2 linked regions of the Idiomarina loihiensis L2TR genome follow. The protein of the gene in region 1 binds, or shares a complex with, the protein of each later gene. Links are inferred from orthologs where the notes say so. Each region holds a gene or a part of one and is shown on either strand. Other genes may lie near its edges.

Evidence for each region.
Region 2: the proteins of IL_RS04170 (region 1) and sdhA are in contact, whole or in part, in a crystal structure (PDB 6C12), measured with the Escherichia coli proteins. The link is inferred for Idiomarina loihiensis L2TR from one-to-one orthologs.

Annotation. Positions count from the first base shown.
Region 1 is NC_006512.1:867,560-876,959, reverse strand. The notes cover bases 120-2,979. They hold IL_RS04170 (succinate dehydrogenase assembly factor 2), read left to right. Parts: upstream 120-1,343; coding sequence 1,344-1,616; downstream 1,617-2,979. Other genes in these bases: nadB (L-aspartate oxidase), read right to left, coding at 1,892-2,979; IL_RS04165 (hypothetical protein), read left to right, coding at 1,662-1,895; IL_RS04175 (YgfZ/GcvT domain-containing protein), read right to left, coding at 370-1,263; IL_RS04180 (FKBP-type peptidyl-prolyl cis-trans isomerase), read right to left, coding at 120-365. In the rest of the region: more of IL_RS04180, read right to left, coding at 1-119; more of nadB, read right to left, coding at 2,980-3,493; RNA polymerase sigma factor RpoE, read left to right, coding at 3,639-4,217; IL_RS04150 (sigma-E factor negative regulatory protein), read left to right, coding at 4,236-4,823; IL_RS04145 (MucB/RseB C-terminal domain-containing protein), read left to right, coding at 4,828-5,793; IL_RS04140 (SoxR reducing system RseC family protein), read left to right, coding at 5,793-6,236; lepA (translation elongation factor 4), read left to right, coding at 6,340-8,151; lepB (signal peptidase I), read left to right, coding at 8,155-9,075; rnc (ribonuclease III), read left to right, coding at 9,072-9,400. UniProt on the Escherichia coli protein: An FAD assembly protein, which accelerates covalent attachment of the cofactor into other proteins.
Region 2 is NC_006512.1:1,609,786-1,621,156, reverse strand. Bases 4,196-7,194 are described here. They hold sdhA (succinate dehydrogenase flavoprotein subunit), read left to right. Parts: upstream 4,196-4,811; coding sequence 4,812-6,578; downstream 6,579-7,194. Other genes in these bases: IL_RS07710 (succinate dehydrogenase iron-sulfur subunit), read left to right, coding at 6,591-7,194; sdhD (succinate dehydrogenase, hydrophobic membrane anchor protein), read left to right, coding at 4,464-4,811; sdhC (succinate dehydrogenase, cytochrome b556 subunit), read left to right, coding at 4,196-4,470. Outside these bases: IL_RS07745 (Trm112 family protein), read left to right, coding at 1-171; kdsB (3-deoxy-manno-octulosonate cytidylyltransferase), read left to right, coding at 168-929; IL_RS07735 (KamA family radical SAM protein), read right to left, coding at 926-2,272; gltA (citrate synthase), read right to left, coding at 2,489-3,769; more of sdhC, read left to right, coding at 4,096-4,195; more of IL_RS07710, read left to right, coding at 7,195-7,304; IL_RS07705 (2-oxoglutarate dehydrogenase E1 component), read left to right, coding at 7,416-10,223; odhB (2-oxoglutarate dehydrogenase complex dihydrolipoyllysine-residue succinyltransferase), read left to right, coding at 10,237-11,371. UniProt on the Escherichia coli protein: Two distinct, membrane-bound, FAD-containing enzymes are responsible for the catalysis of fumarate and succinate interconversion; the fumarate reductase is used in anaerobic growth, and the succinate dehydrogenase is used in aerobic growth.

The sequences.
Region 1 (9,400 bases):
CCGTCAACAGTCACTTCGTCGTCTTTTACTTCAACGATAACAACAGACTGTTCGCCTTGATCCGTGCTGGCACGGAACTGCATGCCAGGCTGTACTTCGTTTTCGCCGAACAGGTTACGTGGTACAGTCTGGATTAAGCCGTCATGACGTTCGCCATAAGCTTCTTCTGGTTTAACTTCTGCAGTGAAGCTATCGCCAACTTTTTTGCCTTCCAGTGCATTTTCCAGACCAGGAATCAGCATGCCACGACCGTGGATGAAGTTCAGTGGGCTGCCATCTTTAGACTGGTCCAGCGTCTGGCCATCTTCCGTTTTAACGGCATAGTTGATAGCCACGACTTTGTTTGGTGCAATGGTTTCGCTCATAAATTTAACCTAATTGATAAGGCAGTGAGTGTATTTCCAGAAGACTTGCGTCGTCATCCCGGACTCGTATAGCCGTGTCAGTGTCTATGTCACTGGGTAAAACAGCTAATAAGTCCACTTGGGTGTCGGTGCGGTTCACTGCCATAATGACCGTACCTGCACGACGCCAGTTCTCGCCAATGGCTTTCTCTAATTGCGTACCAGCAGTAACTTGAGCCGTTACTTTACCGGATAAGCGAAAGAGCGCCCGTTTCTGTTTGCCCAAATATTTCATCCGGGCAATAGTCTCCTGGCCGATATAACATCCTTTGTCAAAACTGATTCCATCCCACACCTGCAAATTCATCATTTGCGGGACAAACGCCTGGATGTTCTCAGACGTAAGTTGTGGACGAACCCGTTCAATTTCCAACGCATCCCAGTAAGGTTGCGGATAATCCGTAGAAATTGGCTGTTGGCTGAGTAACAGATATTGGTCGGGACTGGTCCCAACCTGCATTACCCGGCCATCAAATTCTGCTGCAACGCTGGCTGCTTTGCTACCGAAAACACCGGCTATGCTCCAGTCGTCGCTTACATCTTCAATAGTGACTTTACTAAAGACACCGAATTTCTTTAATTGTGCCAAAGAGCCTTCAATTGCACTGCGATGCATAATTAAAAAAACGGCGTCGTCTTCGCGATAAAGCCAGAAGATGCTAAACGCTTTTCCGGTTTGATCGCAATGTGCGCCATATAAGCAATTATCCTGGTCGAGTTTGCGTAAATCACATGTCAGCTGACCCTGTAAAAAACTGTCAGCATCTTCGCCAGAAACCGAGAGGATACCATAGTCCGTCAGTTGAACGGAAAGGTGATCCTGATTTGCGTCAGTAAAATGCTGCGTTAACTCAACCACAATGACTCCTTATTAAATGGCTTACGTGGTAATATTAGGGCACATTATCGAATTACAAGGGCAATTGCTGCGGAGATTTTATGTTGCCGTTAAAACAGTCAGAAGAAGCACTAAAAGACAAGCGTCGTTTACGTTGGGCGTGCCGCCGGGGCATGCTGGAGCTGGATGTATTATTTGAACCTTTTGTTGATCAGGCTTACGACGAACTAAGTGAAGAACAAAAAGCGGTATTTCGCCGTTTAATTACCTGCGATGACCCGGATCTTTTTGCCTGGTTTATGGGTCACCAGAAGTGTGAAGACGAAGAACTTGCTGAAATGATTCGGTTTATGTTGTCACGCGTTAAGGTATAGACTCGGGCGGTGAACCCTGACAGTTATTTTCGTTTACAGCGACCTATGCGCGTGTTGTCTGTGTCAGCGTGCGGACGTTACTGGTGGTGGCTGGGTGAACGTTGTCAATTATTCAGCAAAGCACTGGTCGTAGGCGGTATGTTGGTTTTACTGCCGCTTGCCTATAAAACAGAAAAAGGTCAGGAAAAGCGGCACTGGCTCCGGGTTTGGTGGTTTCAGTTGTCAAAGGCGCAGCAGATAAAACTGCGGCGCCAGTTACAACAGTTGTCAGAGCCTTAACTTTTCGGTGTCAGCACCGTAGGCTGAGGATCCGGCAATGTGTCAGGGTAGTCGAGAGTATAATGTAAGCCGCGACTTTCTTTACGACTAATAGCGCTTCGTACAATAAGCTCTGATACCTGCACTAAGTTACGTAACTCCAGTAAATTGTTACTCACGCGGAAGTTCGAGTAATACTCGTGAATTTCGCGCTGTAGCAACTGAATTCGGTGAAGGGCCCGTTCCAGACGCTTGGTGGTACGCACAATGCCAACGTAGTCCCACATGAACAGTCGTAGCTCATGCCAGTTATGTTGAATTATAACTTCCTCGTCGGAATTGCCTACCTGACTTTCATCCCAACCGGGAATATGATTTAAGGCCTTCTGATGAGGGCGTTTAGATAAAATATCTTTAGCCGCCGCACGGGCGAAAACCAGACATTCCAGCAGCGAGTTGCTAGCCATGCGATTGGCTCCGTGCAGACCTGTGCAGGCAACCTCACCAACAGCATACAAGTTGGGTAAATCGGTCGCTGCGTTCATATCGGTTTTAACACCGCCACAGGTGTAATGGGCCGCAGGAACAACCGGCATCGGCTGTTTGCTGATATCAATACCCAGCGACAAGCATTTTTCCATAATGGTAGGGAAGTGATGCTGAATAAAGTCTTTCGGTTTATGAGAAATATCCAGATACATGCAGTCAGCACCCAGACGCTTCATTTCAAAGTCGATAGCGCGGGCAACCACGTCGCGCGGAGCCAATTCAGCAGACTCATGAAAGTCCGGCATAAAACGAGTTCCGTCGGGCCGTTTCAGCAAAGCGCCTTCGCCACGCAAGGCTTCGCTTAATAGAAAACTCTGCGCGTTGGGGTGAAATAAACAGGTTGGATGGAACTGATTAAATTCCATATTGGCCACACTGCAGCCTGCGCGCCAGGCCATGGCAATACCGTCGCCGCTGGCAATATCCGGGTTACTGGTATACTGATATACCTTACTTGCACCGCCCGTAGCCAATACCACACAGCCTGCCGCAACGGTTTCCACTTGTTCTTTCTGACGGCTCCAGACATAAGCTCCATAGCAACCGTCAGGTTTACCGATACGAGAACCCGTGATCAAATCGACCGCGTTGTATCGTTCCAGCACCTGAATATTTGGATGCTCCATTGCTTTTTTCTGCAATGTTGTCTGTACCGCTTTGCCGGTGGCATCTGCTGCGTGCAGAATTCGTCGATGACTGTGACCGCCTTCACGGTTCAGGTGGTACGCTGGGTTGCTGTCTTTAGACTCGACTTGATCAAAACCCACGCCGGCATCAATCAGCCATTGCAGACTTGCGCGCGCGTTTTCTGTGGTAAACTTAACGGCTTCGGGATCGCAAAGGCCGGCGCCGGCAATTAAGGTATCCTCGATGTGACTCTCAATACTGTCGTTTTCGTCGAATACTGCGGCAATGCCGCCTTGCGCGTAAAAGGTTGAGCCTTCAGTCAGCGGGCCTTTACTTAGTACCGTAACGTTTAAGTTATCGGCCAACTGTAAAGCGGTAGTTAATCCCGCGGCTCCCGAACCAATAATCAGTACATCGCATTGATAATTTGCAACAGGTTCCATAAAGTACTCAATGTGAATTTTGAACGATTTTACGCATTTGACGATATTTTTGCGAACTTTTTACATGCGGCTCTGTCACAGTCAGTAAGAAACAGGACGGGCCGCCAGTTCCAGCAGTTCCTGGGTTAAGGGAGAACAGGCTCGGATGAGCGAACAGGTGAGTGACCAACAGCTGGTCGAAAGAGTACAACAAGGTGATAACCGAGCTTTTGATCTGCTGGTAAAAAAGTATCAGCATAAAGTCATGAGTTTGATATCGCGTTATGTCAAACAACAGGGCGACGTAGCTGATGTTGCACAGGAAGCGTTTATAAAAGCGTATCGGGCGTTACCGAACTTCCGTGGCGACAGTGCCTTTTATACCTGGCTGTACCGAATTGCGGTGAATACGGCGAAAAACTATTTAGTTTCGCAAGGTAGAAAACCGCCCGCATCTGACATTGATGCAGAAGACGCAGAGTTTTATGAAGGAGCCGGTGCGCTAAGAGACAGCGCCTCTCCGGAAAGGCAAATGCTCTCTGATGAGATTCGAGATGTGGTATTAAAAACAATTGATGAATTGCCGGATGATTTACGTCGGGCAATTACTTTAAGGGAAATTGAAGGTCTCGGTTACGAGGAAATTGCGCTAGAAATGGATTGTCCTATAGGTACTGTCCGCTCTCGCATCTTTCGCGCTCGGGAAGCAATAGATAATCAACTCCGACCGTTGCTGGAACGGTAAACTAACAGAGGGGCATCTATGTCTCGGAATAAATCAGAATCAACATCCGCGTTGTTTGATGAACAACTCATCAATGCCGATGAAATTGAAGCACTGTTGCAAGATGAACAGGCTCAGCAGGAGTGGCACCGTTACAGTGTTATTCACGCGGCAATAAAAGGTGACTTAAACTCGGATATCAGCCTTGATATTAGCGAGCGTGTTCGTGTTAGCGTAAGCCAGGAGTCCAATGTCGTTAAGCCAGGTTTTGGTCGCTCTAAGAGCCAGAATAAAGCGGCTTCACGTTGGTTCCAGCCTTTCGCCAAAGTTGCCGTTGCAGCAAGTGTGGCCGTGGTTGCGGTGATGACAGTGCAAACTTATCAGCAACCCGCGACACCCGATGGTAGCAGCGCAGAACCTACTCTGCTGACCAGCCCCATTGGTGGTGGCCGTGAGCCGGTGAGCTTGAATCGTGTTGAGCCAATGTCGCAAATCAGCGATCAGCAAAGACGCCGTCAGGTTCAGTCATACCTGATTGATCATCAACAACAATTGATGTTGCAGCAGAAAACAGAGCAAGCAGAAAAAGATGAGCAGTCAGAGCAGGAGCTCAACAAAGGTAATTAAGGCTATGATAACTCGGTTGTATCGGTCTATTTTATGTGGCGCTGTTTTATTCGCCGGCACCTTCTCGGTAAGCGCACAGCAGACTAACGAACAAGCAGAAAGTGGCGCTGACTGGTTCAACCGTATGGCAGAAGCTTTAACTGAACTGAATTTTGAGGCTTCTTTAGTTCATGTACATGGTGATCAAATTGAGCCTTATCAATGGCTACAGGGCAACGATCCGGAGACAGGAAGTACCGAACTGTTAATTCAAATGAATGGTCCGGACTTTCGCATCTTAAGAGTGAATAACAAGGTTGCCCACTTTAATACCTCATCCAGTAATTACGCGCTAGAGTCCGATACTATTACTGCTATCTTTCCGGCCGCATTTTCTCAACCCTTTGAGCGTCTTAGCCATAGTTATCAAGTTATGGTGGGTGGTGGCGCACGGGTTTTAGGTCGTAATGCCCAGCATATTCGTATTTTAAGCCGCGATAATCAGCGTTACAGCTATGCACTATGGATTGACCGCAAGCACGGTATGCCGCTTAAAATGATCATGATGAATCAGTCCGGCGATGTTGTGGAGCAAATGCAATTAACCAGTTTATCGGTTCGTGATACCGCTCCCGAAATAACCAAAGAAATAAGCAATATTGAAATGCCACCGCTGTTAAAAGATCTTCGGGTACAAAGTGCAACAAATTACAGTGTTGGGCCGCGGTGGGCACCGCGCGGATTCAAATTGTTAAGCCAGCAAAGCCATACTCTCGTTGTTGATGCAACGCCGGTTGACCATTATTTGTTTTCTGATGGTCTTGCTGAGTACTCGGTTTATGTGGCTGAGCTAACAGAAGGTATGGAAACCGATCTCGCTCTATCTTCTTCACACACTTTGTTCTCAAAGCGTTATAATAACTTTCTTGTGACAGTGGTGGGTCAGGTACCTTTAACCATGGCTCAACGCATAGCGGCGGAAGTTAAATAATGAAAGAAGTAGCAGAAGTAACCGCGGTTGATGGCAACCGCGTAACCGTTACCACTCAGTTAAAAACGGCCTGTTCGGGTTGCGCGCAGGTATCTAACTGTGGCGCTGGCATTTTAAGTAAAGTTTTTGCCGACCGAAATGCGCAGTTTACTGTGGTTACCGAACAAACGTTTAGTCCCGGCGACCAGGTGCAATTAGAAGTACCGGAAACCGCAGTAACACGTTTTGCTCTACTACTCTACGGTTTACCTATACTGACACTGTTGCTATTAGCTGTGCTACTGGAAAACACAGGCACGTTACCCGAAGGTTTTGTTATTTTATTGTCCTTTGCTGGCTTTGCTTTTACCTTCTGGGGACTAAAACGCTGGTTCCGTAAACGTGACATTCAAGTCAATGCAATGGTCAAACTGGAAACCGTCGCGGCTGAAGTTCAGCACTGAAACCCCTGAACTGTCATAAAGTCCTTTGTTCTTGCCGCTAACATGAGTATGATCGGGACTAATTTTTTAAGTTCCAGAATTCAGTTTTACAGAGGTATCATCAATGCCGAATAGGGCGTTCAAGCAAAGTAATATTCGTAACTTCTCGATCATCGCTCACATTGACCACGGTAAATCCACCTTGTCCGACCGCTTGATCCAGCATTGCGGTGGACTGACTGACCGTGAGATGGCTGAGCAAGTACTCGATTCCATGGATTTGGAGCGTGAGCGGGGTATTACGATTAAAGCGCAGAGCGTAACCCTTTATTACACGGCTAAAGATGGTGAAACCTATCAGTTAAACTTCATCGATACTCCAGGGCATGTTGACTTCTCTTATGAAGTCTCGCGTTCGTTGGCGGGTTGTGAAGGCGCACTGCTGGTTGTTGATGCAGCTCAGGGTGTTGAAGCGCAGACTTTGGCAAACTGTTATACCGCTATTGAAATGGACCTGGAAGTTGTTCCGGTATTGAACAAAATTGACCTGCCGCAGGCCGATGCTATGGGCGTTGCACAGGAAATAGAGGACATTGTGGGCATTGAAGCCGTAGACGCGGTTCAGTGTTCGGCTAAAACTGGTTTAGGTATTGACGACGTGCTTGAGCGCATTGTCCGGCAAATACCGCCGCCTAAGGGCGAACCAGAAGAGCCATTACAGGCACTGATTATTGACTCCTGGTTTGATAATTATCAGGGGGTTGTTTCTTTGGTTCGCGTCCGCAACGGAACGTTGCGTGCCGGCGAGAAAATGACAGTAATGTCTACTGGTCAGTCGTATCAAATTGATAAAGTTGGTTATTTTGACCCGAAACCTCACGAAACCGGTATTTTACACACTGGTGAGGTGGGCTATGTTATTTCGGGTATTAAAGACATTCTGGGCGCACCGGTCGGTGATACTCTAACCAATACGAAGAGCCCGGCAAAAGAGCCGGTACCGGGCTTTAAAAAAGTCAAACCTCAGGTTTACGCAGGTATGTTCCCAATCAGCTCAGAGGACTATGAGTCGTTCCGGGATGCTTTGGGGAAATTGTCGTTAAATGACGCGTCGCTTTTTTATGAGCCGGAGAACTCTGCGGCACTTGGCTTTGGCTTCCGTTGTGGTTTCCTTGGCATGCTGCACATGGAAATTATTCAGGAACGCTTAGAGCGTGAGTACGACATAGACTTGATTACCACGGCACCAACGGTTGTTTACGAAGTTGAAAAGACCGATGGCAGCATAGTCAAAGTGGATAACCCGGTGAACTTGCCAGCGGTTAACGATATTGAAACCATTTACGAACCTATTGTGGAAGCCAATATTCTGGTTCCGCAAGAGTTTCTGGGTAATGTGATTACCTTGTGCGTTGATAAGCGCGGCGTACAAACGGCTATGGCTTACCATGGTAAACAAGTTGCGGTAACTTACGAGCTGCCCATGGCAGAAGTGGTTATGGATTTCTTCGACCGGTTAAAATCGACCAGTCGTGGTTACGCTTCACTGGATTATCAGTTCAAGAAATTTGAACCTGCGGACATGGTTCGTGTCGATATACTGATTAACGGCGACCGGGTAGATGCGCTGGCAATGATCACTCACCGTGATCACGCTGAAGGGCGCGGCCGCATGTTAGTTGATAAAATGCGTGAGTTAATTCCACGACAAATGTTTGATATTGCCATTCAGGCGACCATTGGCAACCATGTTATTGCGCGCTCGACGGTCAAGCAGTTGCGTAAAAACGTAACAGCGAAGTGTTATGGCGGCGACATTAGTCGTAAGAAGAAGCTTTTACAAAAACAAAAAGAGGGTAAAAAGCGCATGAAGAACCTGGGTAACGTAGAAGTACCTCAGGAAGCCTTTCTTGCGGTTTTAAAAGTAGGCAAATAGGAAATGGCCAATTATTTTTCAATTATTTTAACCGTTATTACCGTTCTGTCCGGGTTGTTATGGCTTTACGATGCGCGAGTACTGAAGCCAAAGCGTAAAGCGGTTATTGCTGAGGTTGAGACCAAAACAACCAAGGCTTTAACCGAACAGCAAATTGACACACTGGCACCTCAGCCTAAACTTATGGAGCTGAGCGAGTCTATTTTTCCAGTGATTGCTTTAGTACTGGTGGTTCGTACATTGTTATACGAGCCATTTCAGATACCGTCAGGCTCAATGATGCCAACCTTACTAAAGGGCGACTTTATTCTGGTAGAAAAGTTTTCCTACGGTATTAAAGATCCGCTTTTTCAAAAGACGTTGGTGGATACCTCGTTGCCTGAACGCGGCGATATCGCCGTATTTAAATATCCGGAAGAACCGAGCATAGATTACATAAAACGCGTTATTGGCTTGCCTGGCGACCGTATTATTTACCGAAACAAGTCACTTTATATTCAGCCTGCGTGTGCCGTTGGCGAGAAAGACTGTGAAGAAATGAAGGTGGTATCCACCTCATTAAAAGAAGATGGTGAGTATTTCTCTGGTTCGTCACCTTTACGCACTTATGAAGAACAGTTAGGCGATGTAAGCCACGAAATTCTTATCGACCCACGTGTTGCGCCACGGACTATGTCGTATTTTAATCAGCCGGGCACACAGAAAGACGAGTGGGTGGTGCCGGAAGGCCAGTATTTTGCTATGGGTGATAACCGCGATAATTCTCGTGACAGCCGCTATTGGGGCTTTGTTGACGAAGAGTTGCTGGTTGGCAGAGCGGTATTCATCTGGATGAGTTTTGAAATGGATCGCAGTAGCGATAGTTGGTTGCCGTCGTGGGTTCCTACGGGAGTTCGATTTGAAAGGCTAGGGAGTATTGAGTGAGTTTGCCCAAACCACCTTTAACGGAACTGGAAAAAATTGTTGGTTATAGCTTTGAACAGCAGGGTTTATTGCATCAGGCAATGACCCACCGTAGTGCTTCATCAACGCACAATGAACGCCTGGAGTTTTTGGGCGATTCTATTTTAGGTCTGGTGATAGCTGAAGCTTTGTATCAAAAATTCCCCAAAGTAGCAGAAGGCGATTTAAGCCGCATGCGCGCTGCCATAGTTTGTGGTCGTTCTTTGGCGAAGCTTGGAAAAAAAATGGGACTGGGCGATTTTTTGTCGCTGGGTCAGGGCGAGCTAAAAAGCGGCGGTTATCGTCG
Region 2 (11,371 bases), 740 kb from region 1 along the record:
ATATTGGCGTGTCCAAAGTGTAAAGGGAAACTGACCTATTACGCCGATAAAGACGAGTTAGTATGCCGCGGAGAACGCCTCGCATATCCAATAGACGAGAATATTCCCGTGCTTATAGCGGATAAGGCTCGCGAGTTATCATCAGAAGAGTTAGAAAAGGTTCCTTCATGAGTTTTACCGTTGTCATTCCAGCTCGCTACGGTTCCAGCCGCTTGCCGGGCAAACCTTTAGCCGATATTGCCGGAAAGCCGATGATTCAGCATGTGGTTGAGCGAGCTGAGGCTAGTGGCGCTGCCGAAGTCATAGTTGCTACCGATGATATGCGGATTAAAGAGGGCGTTGATAAGTTTGGTGGTCGCGTAATGATGACCTCAAGTGAGCACTCCTCGGGTACGGAACGTTTGGCTGAAGTTATCGAACAATTAGCTCTGGCAGAAAACGAGGTGGTGGTTAATGTTCAGGGTGATGAGCCCTTTATTCCGCCTGAAATTATTCGACAGGTTGCCGATAACTTAGCGAATCAACGGCAGGCACCTATGGCGACGCTGGCCGTGCCCATTACTGACGCTGAAGATATTTTTAACCCGAATACAGTAAAAGTGGTTACCGATGCTGCGGGTTATGCGCTGTACTTTAGCCGTGCCGCAATTCCCTGGGACAGAGAGCACTTTTCTGCCGACCGGGCGACAAATGTCGTTACTGAGCATTATCATCGTCACATTGGTATTTATGCTTATCGGGCGGGTTTTGTCAGACGTTATATTGAATGGGAGCCAAGCCCTATTGAACAGCTTGAGTCGTTAGAACAATTGCGGGTGCTTTGGCACGGAGAACGTATTCATGTCGCTGAAGCCATTCTCGCACCGGCTACAGGCATTGATACTGAAGAGGACCTGCAGCGGGCACGAAAACTGGCAGGCGATGGTTAATCCATCGCCGACATTTTTGAATACTCATCTTCGAAAAAGAATTTTTCCTCACCAAAAGCTGGTTTTAAGTGATGCAGCCAGGTGGCATCCGGATCATATTTAGCGAAGAAGGGACGTTGTACCCAGTCCGGATTGCGCCCCTGGATAAAGCGTAAGGCAAAGACTTTCTCACCAGCAATTTCAGTAACACCCTGAACTTCTACTTTCCCCGGGCCGGCACTCATCGAGGGGCCTCGCACGGTACGAGCTATACCTGAAACCTGCTGGTACGCTTTCTGGAAAATTTCCCAGGTACGCTCCAGCGGTACTTCAAAGTAACGTTTTGCTCCGGTATCCCGCTCGACAAACATATAATAAGGGATTAATCCGAGTTGTACCTGCTTCTCCCACATAGAAGCCCAGACATCCGGGTCGTCATTAATGTGCTTGAGTAAAGGAGCCTGACAGCGGATTTGAACACCTGTAGCGCGCAGGCGACGAATGGCCTCCTGACATACTTCAGTGCGTAATTCATTCGGGTGGTTTAAATGCGCCATTATCGACACATGCTTGCCACCATCAACTAAGCGCTCTAATAAACGCAGTAAATCGTCCGCGTCGGGGTCGGTGATAAAGCGATATGGCCAGAAGGTTAATGATTTAGTGCCAATGCGTATGGTTTTAATGTGCTCGAACTCAGGTTGCAGTAAACCCTCTAAGTAATGGGCCAGCTTGCGCGTGCGCATAACCATAGGGTCGCCGCCGGTCACCAGCAAGTCAGTAACTTCTTTGTGCTGAGCCAGATAGCGGTGCAATTGATCCGCGTCATTTGAATTAAAGCGGGTAGCTTTACCGACAAATTGCGCCCAACGGAAGCAGAAAGTGCAGTAAGAATGGCAGTACTGCCCCTGAGCCGGGAAAAAGAGCACCGTTTCGCGGTACTTATGCTGCATGCCCGGCAAAGGCTCACCGTCAACATGCGGCACATTCATTTGCATTTGTCCGGCAGGGTGAGGGTTCATTTCATCGCGTAGCTGAGTCGCCAAATCAAACACTTCATTGGTGGTGTGCTTGCCTGACATTAGGTCTGCCATGCGCTGGTACGCAGAAGGCTCCAGCATATCTTTTTGCGGGAAAGTTAGCTGAAACAGCGGGTCATTGGGTACATTTTCCCAGTCAATCAGTTCGTTAAATACATATTCATTAACTCTGAATGGCAGTACATTAGCGACGACTTTCATTTCAAAACGCATGTCATCAGGAACTTTCTTTAACGCCTCAATTTTATCTAACTGGCGATGCTGATATACCTTGAATTTACGTGGTGTAATGATGGGTTGTTGTACATTGACTACTTGCTGCATAAGCCTCTCTGTAATTATCTGCAACTTGCTAAAGCACGTTGAAAATGAATTTGTCTGTCAGCTCTCTCTTTGGCGACCAACGAAATGCGACGTAGTATAAAGAATTTAAGGCTTCGTTGCACGTTCTGTAAGGTGTGAAAAGCAATGTACTCAAACTAATTAAGAGCGGGCATAAAAAAAGGCGCTCAACCGAGCGCCTTCTTAACTCAAACCAATTTATTTTTTAATTGGTGAAAACTCGCGTTTTGTATAACCAGTATATAACTGACGAGGACGACCAATTTTCTGGTTTTCTTCGCCCATCATTTCGTGCCAGTGAGAAACCCAGCCGACAGTACGTGACAGCGCAAAGATAACGGTGAACATATTGGTAGGAATACCAATAGCTTTCAGTACGATACCTGAGTAGAAGTCAACGTTAGGGAAGAGTTTCTTTTCAATGAAGTAGTCGTCTTCCAGAGCGATACGCTCCAGTTCCATTGCGACGTCAAGTAATGGATCATCACGATCCAATTCTTTCAGTACTTCGTGGCAAGATTCACGCATTACCGTTGCACGAGGGTCGGTGTTTTTGTATACACGGTGACCAAAGCCCATTAGACGGAAAGGATCGTCTTTGTCTTTTGCTTTCTCAATATATTTTGGAATGTTTTCAACAGAGCCAATTTCAGCCAGCATACGCAAGCAAGCTTCGTTTGCACCACCATGGGCTGGTCCCCATAAAGACGCAACACCCGCAGCGATACATGCGTAAGGGTTAGCACCAGAAGAACCGGCAAGGCGTACTGTTGACGTTGATGCGTTTTGCTCGTGGTCAGCATGCAAAGTAAAGATGCGATCCATAGCGCGAGCTACCGCAGGGCTTATTTTGTAGTCTTCCGCAGGAACCGAGAACATCATGTTCAGGAAGTTTTCTGCATAACCTAAGTCGTTACGTGGGTAAACGAAAGGTTGACCAATGCTGAATTTATAAGCCATTGCTGCAATTGTTGGAATTTTTGCAATCAGACGGTAAGCACTACGTAAACGTTGGTTTTCATCGTGAATCTCCAGATCATCATGATAGAACGATGATAAAGCTCCCGTTACGGCACATAACATTGCCATAGGGTGAGCATCGCGACGGAAACCATTAAAGAAATTGTGAATTCCCTGATGCACCATAGTGTGTTTAGTAATGGTGTTTTTGAATTCATGGTATTGCTTTTCGGTAGGAGCTTCGCCGTGCAACAACATGTAGCAAACTTCTAAGTAATCTGCTTTAGTTGCTAACTCACCAATAGGGTAACCGCGGTGCAGTAAAACGCCGTTTTCACCATCTATATAGGTGATAGCCGACTCGCAAGAGCCTGTAGCCAGAAACCCTGGGTCAAAAGTAAAATAACCATGTTTTCCCAGAGTTCGGACGTCAACTACATCCTTTCCTGCCGTTGGTGATAGTACCGGCAATTCAATGGATTGGCCGTCAATCTGTAAAGTGGCTTTACGATCAGCCATAAGGAATTCTCCTCGCTATCTACTTTGAAAAAGTGCGCTAATTTAACTCGATCATGCCCGTAAATGTCAATTTTAATCGGGGAACATGAACCAATTATAGCGAAATATACGTAATAAACATGACGAAAAGATTACTCAGATTGAAGAATTATCTTGTTAGGTTAGACTTTAGTAGTAAAGCGTATTTTAGTCAGCGTTCAAATCTGAGTTTGTCGTTGTAATTAATAGCTTGGCTAGATATACTTTGCGCCGTATTGGTGGCATGTTTCTGTGTCGCGCAAACGAAAATTGCATTTCTTTTGTGCTTTATTAAAAGGCAATCTATCGTGAAAAAAGAAAGACCTGTTAATTTAGACTTATCAACTATCAAGCTTCCTGCCGCTGCCAAAGCATCCATACTGCATCGTATTTCCGGTGTTGCTATGCTGTTCTCTCTGGCTTTTCTAATTTGGGCTTTTGCCGTGTCACTTAGTGGCCCTGAAGGCTTTGCTCAAATCGAGAGTATCATGACCAGCTTTATCGCTAAATTTATTGGCTGGGGTATTTTGACAGCGCTAGGATTTCACTTAATCATTGGTCTGCGTCACTTAGTAATGGACATGGGCTACTGGGAAGAACTCGATTCCGGAAGAATCAGCGCAATTGTCTCAATTGCTCTTTCTGTGATCTTTTCCGTATTAGTAGGAGTTTGGCTATGGTAACAGCAGCAGCTACTTTTGGTCGTAGCGGTTCTCATGACTTTATTTTATTGAGAGCCAGCGCGATTGTAATGGTTCTATATTCACTGTTCATGGCTGGGTTCTTCCTTTCTACGCCAGATGTAACTTATCAAGTGTGGAGTGGGTTGTTTGCCAACATTTGGATGAAAGTGTTCACTATGCTGGCCTTATCTTCTGTGTTAATTCACGGCTGGATTGGCATTTGGCAAGTATCAACAGACTACGTGAAAGCGTCCGGTCTCAGAGCTTTTATCCAACTGGTTTTCAGCGTTGGTCTGATCGCTGTTTGGCTCACTGGCTTATTCGTACTGTGGGGTGTTTAAGTGACTGTTAAAACTTTAGAATATGATGCAGTGGTGATTGGTGCTGGCGGTGCCGGCATGCGAGCAGCACTGCAAATTTCCCAAGAGGGATTGAGCTGCGCGTTGATGTCCAAAGTGTTTCCAACACGCTCTCACACAGTTTCTGCTCAGGGTGGTATTACCGTAGCATTAGGTAATGCGCATGAAGATAACTGGGAATGGCACATGTTCGATACCGTTAAAGGTTCGGACTATATTGGTGACCAGGACGCTATCGAATACATGTGTAAAGCTGGCCCTGAAGCTATTTTAGAAATGGAAAACTTAGGTTTACCATTCTCGCGTTTTGAAAACGGCAAAGTTTATCAACGTCCATTTGGTGGTCAGTCGAAGAACTTTGGTGGCGAGCAGGCTGCTCGTACTGCCGCTGCAGCTGACCGTACCGGTCACGCTTTGCTGCATTTGCTTTATCAGCAAAACGTGAAGAAAAAAACCACCGTATTTTCAGAATGGTACGCGCTGGATATCGTTAAGAACCAAGACGGCGAAGTTTGTGGTGTAACCACCATGGATATCGAAAGCGGCGAAGTTTACTTTGTTAAAGCTAAAGCCGTTGTTCTTGCTACCGGCGGTGCTGGTCGTATTTATTCTTCAACGACCAATGCTCATATCAACACTGGCGACGGTATTGGTATGGCTCTACGTGCTGGCGTTCCTGTACAAGATATGGAAATGTGGCAGTTCCATCCAACCGGTATTGCCGGAGCGGGCTCACTCGTTACAGAAGGTTGTCGTGGAGAAGGCGGTTACCTGCTGAACAAAGACGGCGAACGCTTTATGGAGCGTTATGCGCCAAACGCGAAAGATTTGGCGTCACGCGACGTTGTCTCCCGCGCTATGATGACTGAAATCCGTGAAGGACGTGGTTGTGAAGGCCCATGGGGTACTCACCTTAAACTGAAACTGGATCACCTGGGTAAAGAAACCCTGGAAAGTCGTTTGCCGGGTGTTTGTGACTTATCACGTACATTCGCACACGTTGATCCGGTAAAAGAACCAATTCCGGTTATTCCTACCTGTCACTACATGATGGGCGGTATTCCAACGGATGTTAATGGACAAGTCCTGACTGTTGGTGACGATGGTCAGACATCTCACGTTAAAGGGCTGTTTGCTTGTGGTGAAATTGCTTGTGTATCTGTACACGGTGCTAACCGCTTAGGTGGTAACTCACTGCTTGATTTGGTGGTATTCGGTCGTTCAACCGGTATGCATCTGGGTGAAACGCTTGCGGCTAACGTAGAAGCCAGAGAAGCAAGCAGCGACGACATTGACGCTGCACTAGCGCGTTATAATCGTTGGGAAAATACTCAGAAAGGCGAAGATCCGGCACAAATTAAGAAAGACCTGCAACAGTGCATGCAACTTAATTTCTCGGTTTTCCGCGAAGGCGATTCAATGAAAGAAGGGCTTGCTGAGCTGCGCGAAATTCGCGAACGCCTGAAAAACGCCCGTCTTGATGACACCTCCAAAGAGTTTAATACTCAGCGCGTCGAGTGCCTTGAGCTAGATAACTTGATGGAAACGGCTTACTCAACTGCAGTTGCTGCCAGCTTCCGTACAGAAAGCCGCGGTGCTCACAGCCGTGCAGACTACCCGGATCGTGATGATGAGAAGTGGTTAGTACACACTGTTTATCGTCCTGAAAAGGAAGATATGGTGACGCGGGAAGTCAATATGGCGCCTAAACTGCGTGAAGCTTTCCCTCCGAAAGCTCGTACCTACTAAGTTGGAGGGTATATGAAAAAATACACATTTTCAGTTTATCGTTATAATCCTGATGTCGACAACGCGCCTCATATGAAAGAGTACACGTTGGAAGTAGAAGATAATCAGGATTTGATGGTGCTAGAAGCACTGATCAAATTGAAAGAACAAGATCCATCGCTGGCATTCCGCCGCTCGTGCCGTGAAGGTGTTTGTGGCTCCGATGGTATGAATATTAATGGTAAAAATGGTTTGGCTTGTATCACTCATTTGTCTTCTTTGAAATCAGACAAAATTGTGATTCGTCCGCTACCAGGCTTGCCTGTCATTCGTGATTTGATTGTTGATATGAGCCAGTTCTATCAACAGTACGAGAAAATCAAACCGTACCTTATCAACGATGACAAAACGCCACCAGCGCGTGAACGACTGCAGTCGCCGGAAGACCGTGCTAAGCTTGATGGTCTTTACGAATGTATTTTATGTGCATGTTGTTCATCTTCGTGCCCGTCGTTCTGGTGGAACCCAGATAAATTTGTTGGGCCAGCTGGTCTGCTGCACGCTTATCGTTTCTTAATTGATAGTCGTGACACAGCAACGGACGAGCGTCTGGACGAACTTGATGATGCCTTTAGTGTATTCCGTTGTCACGGAATCATGAACTGCGTTAACGTATGTCCAAAAGGGTTGAATCCAACAAAGGCTATTGGACACATCAAATCGATGCTTTTGAGTCGCGCTGTTTAACTCGTTAAATTGTCGCGCCAATTTGAACGGTTGATGTTGTGGATGGCCATCCCACAAAGGATGGCTATTTTTTTATAAAAACGGTTTATCTATTCAGGTGAAGGAAACGCAATGCAAGATGGTGTAATGCGTGAATGGTTAGAAACATCGCATCTAGCCGGTGGTAACGTTGCCTACATTGAACAAATGTTTGAGGCGTATCTGGATGATCCGACGGCAGTCAGTGATGAATGGCGTCAAATGTTCGATGCGTTGCCGAAGGATAATCACATTGTTGATACTAAACTCAGCGATGTCCGGGAGCAGTTTCGCCAGGCCGCTAAGAATAAGCTCAAGCAATCTCAAACAGGCAGCACGACTGCCGCAGATCAGAAGCAAGTTAAAGTTTTACAGCTCATTAATGCTTACCGATTCCGCGGCCATCAGCACGCCAACCTTGATCCTCTTGGTTTATGGAAACAGGAAACCGTTCCAGACCTTTCATTAAACTTCCACGATTTAAGCAAAGACGACTTAGAACGCGAGTTTAATGTCGGCTCTTTAGCTGTTGGCAAAGACACAATGAAGCTGAGTGATATTCACGAGGCGTTGGAAAATATTTATTGTGGCTCTATTGGTGCCGAGTACATGCACATTGTTTCAACCGAGGAAAAACGCTGGATTCAGCAACGGTTGGAGGGTGTTCTTGGAAAGCCCAAGTTTGAAAAAGAACAGCAGACTAAAATTTTAAAAGAGCTGATAGCCGCTGACGGACTGGAAAAGTATCTTGGGTCAAAATTCCCGGGAGCTAAGCGCTTTTCATTAGAAGGTGGCGACAGTCTGGTTCCGTTGTTGAAAGAACTCATTTCACGCTCTGGTGAGCAAGGTGCCAAGGAAGTCGTTATTGGTATGGCTCACCGAGGTCGTTTGAACGTTTTGGTCAACGTTCTGGGTAAAAAACCACAGGACTTATTTGACGAGTTTGCCGGCAAGCATGACAGCACAAAGGGCTCAGGTGATGTTAAATATCATATGGGCTTTTCTTCTGATTATGCGACCCCGGGCGGCGACGTCCACCTTGCATTGGCCTTTAACCCGTCGCACCTTGAAATTGTAAACCCGGTTGTTATGGGATCGGTTCGTGCGCGCATGGACCGCCTGAAAGACCCGGAAGGCAAAAAAGTGCTGCCTATTACCATTCACGGTGACGCTGCTGTTGCCGGTCAGGGTGTGGTACAAGAAACCTTTAATATGTCGCAGACACGTGCTTACCGTGTAGGCGGCTCTATCCGTATCGTGGTGAATAACCAGGTTGGTTTCACTACATCTAAACAGGAAGATGCGCGCTCTACTCAGTATTGTACTGACATTGCCAAGATGGTGCAGGCGCCAATTTTCCACGTTAATGCGGATGACCCTGAAGCCGTTGTTTTTGTCACTCAGTTAGCGCTTGATTACCGTAATGCATTTCAGCGCGACGTGGTTATTGATTTGGTTTGTTATCGTCGTCATGGACATAACGAAGCCGATGAGCCAAGTGCAACACAGCCGCTGATGTATGCAAAAGTTAAAAAACAACCCGTTGCCCGCGAGCTTTATGGCAAGCGTCTGATAGAGAAGTCGATAGTAGATGAAGACACAGCTAAGCAGTGGATGTCTGACTATCGTGATGCATTAGATAAAGGCGAAGTGGTGGTTGATGAACACCGTCCTATGCGTCAGCACTCTGTTGACTGGTCTCCCTATATTGGAAACGACTGGGATGTAGAGTACGACTACAAAGTTTCAGCAGACAAACTGAAAGACTTGGGTGAAAAAATCACTCAGTATCCGGAAGAAGACAAGCTGAATTCCCGTGTTGAAAAAGTTTATCAAGAACGTCTGAAAATGGCGAAAGGCGATAAACCAATGGACTGGGGTTTCGCTGAAACTTTGGCTTATGCCACCTTAGTTAACGACGGTACTCATATTCGTTTGACCGGTCAGGACAGCGGCCGTGGTACCTTCTTCCACCGCCACGCGGTATTGCATAACCAAAAAGATGGTTCTACCTATATGCCACTGAACAACTTAGGTTCAGAGCAGGGGCAAATTGAAATTTACGACTCGGTTTTATCAGAAGCCGCGGTTGTGGCCTTCGAATACGGTTACGCTACGGCTGAACCGCAGTCTTTGGTTATGTGGGAAGCTCAATTTGGTGACTTCGTTAACGGCGCTCAGGTGGTTATTGACCAGTTCTTAAGTTCTGGTGAACAGAAATGGGGACGTTTATGTGGTTTAACATTGTTATTGCCACACGGTTACGAAGGCCAGGGTCCAGAGCACAGTTCAGCCCGTCTTGAGCGTTTCCTGCAATTATCAGCTGATCACAACTGGTCAGTCTGTGTACCGACAACGCCTGCACAGGTTTTTCATATGATCCGTCGTCAGCACTTACGTCCGGTTCGCCGCCCGTTAGTTGTTATGACGCCTAAGTCATTGTTACGTCATCCGTTAGCGGTTTCAGAAATGGATGATTTAGCGGATCATGGATTCCAGAACGCGATTGGTGAAATCGATGATCTGAATCCGAAAAAAGTAAAACGCGTGGTATTTTGCTCAGGTAAAGTCTACTACGATTTACTGAAAGAACGCCGCGAGCGTGAACAAGAAGATGTTGCCATTATTCGTATCGAACAGCTGTATCCGTTCCCTGCGGAAGAAGTGGCAGAAATTATGAAAGATTATCAGCACGTTAAAGATTTTGTCTGGTGTCAGGAAGAGCCTCAGAACCAGGGTGCATGGTATAGCAGCCAGCATCACTTCTGGGCCGCAATTCCGAAAGGAGCTCAGTTGTCTTATCGTGGTCGTAGTGCGTCAGCCGCACCGGCGGTCGGATACATTTCAGAGCACAACAAGCAGCAGCAAAACCTTGTTGACGAAGCGCTAACCATTAAATAGGTGAAGATGAACCATGGCGATTGATATTAAAGTTCCTCAATTACCCGAGTCTGTTGCAGATGCAACAATTGCAACATGGCACGTAAAACCTGGCGATAAAGTGTCTCGCGACCAGAATCTGGTTGACATCGAAACCGACAAGGTAGTGCTGGAAGTGGTTGCGGAAGCAGACGGTGTTTTGGGCGAAATTACTGCCGAAGAAGGCACTACCGTAACAGCTGAAGAAGTTATCGGAAAAATTGAAGAAGGTGACGGTGCGTCGGCATCTGACGATAAATCAGACAATAAAGACTCAGACGACGACAAGAAGTCAGAGAAAAAAGAATCTGATTCTTCAGAAGACAAAGGCTCTGACAAAAAAGGTTCTGGCGAGAAAATGGAAGTTAAAGTTCCTCAACTGCCAGAATCAGTCTCTGATGCCACTGTTTCTACCTGGCACGTTAAAGCTGGCGATGCAGTAAAACGTGACCAGAACCTGGTTGATATTGAAACCGATAAAGTGGTTCTGGAAGTGGTTGCTCCGGCTGATGGCGTTTTAGCTGAAATTAAGCACGAAGAAGGCGCGACAGTCGGTGCTGATGACGTTATCGGTATTGTCGAAGCTGGTGGGTCTGCTGGCGGTAGTTCAAGCAAGTCCGATGACAGCAAATCTGAATCTTCTTCAGAAAGTAAAGACGATGACGGTGACAACGAAGTAGCGGGTCCTGCGGTTCGTCGTTTACTTGGTGAACACGGCCTTAAGCCAAGTGACGTTAAAGGCACTGGTAAGGGCGGTCGCGTCACTAAAGAAGACGTGGAAAAACACGTGAAAGCTCAGTCTTCTAAGTCTTCGGATAGCAGCAAACAGCAGTCTTCACAGCCAGCCGTTTCAGGTGACCGTGACCAGAAACGTGTACCAATGACACGTCTGCGTAAACGTATCGCTGAGCGTCTGTTGCAAGCTAAGAACGACACCGCGATGTTGACCACGTTTAACGAAATCAACATGAAGCCAATTATGGACTTGCGTAAGAAGTACAAAGACGTGTTTGAAGAAACTCACGGCACGCGTCTTGGTTTCATGGGCTTCTACGTCAAAGCTGTAACTGAAGCACTGAAACGTTTCCCAGACGTCAACGCATCCATTGATGGCGACGATATTGTTTACC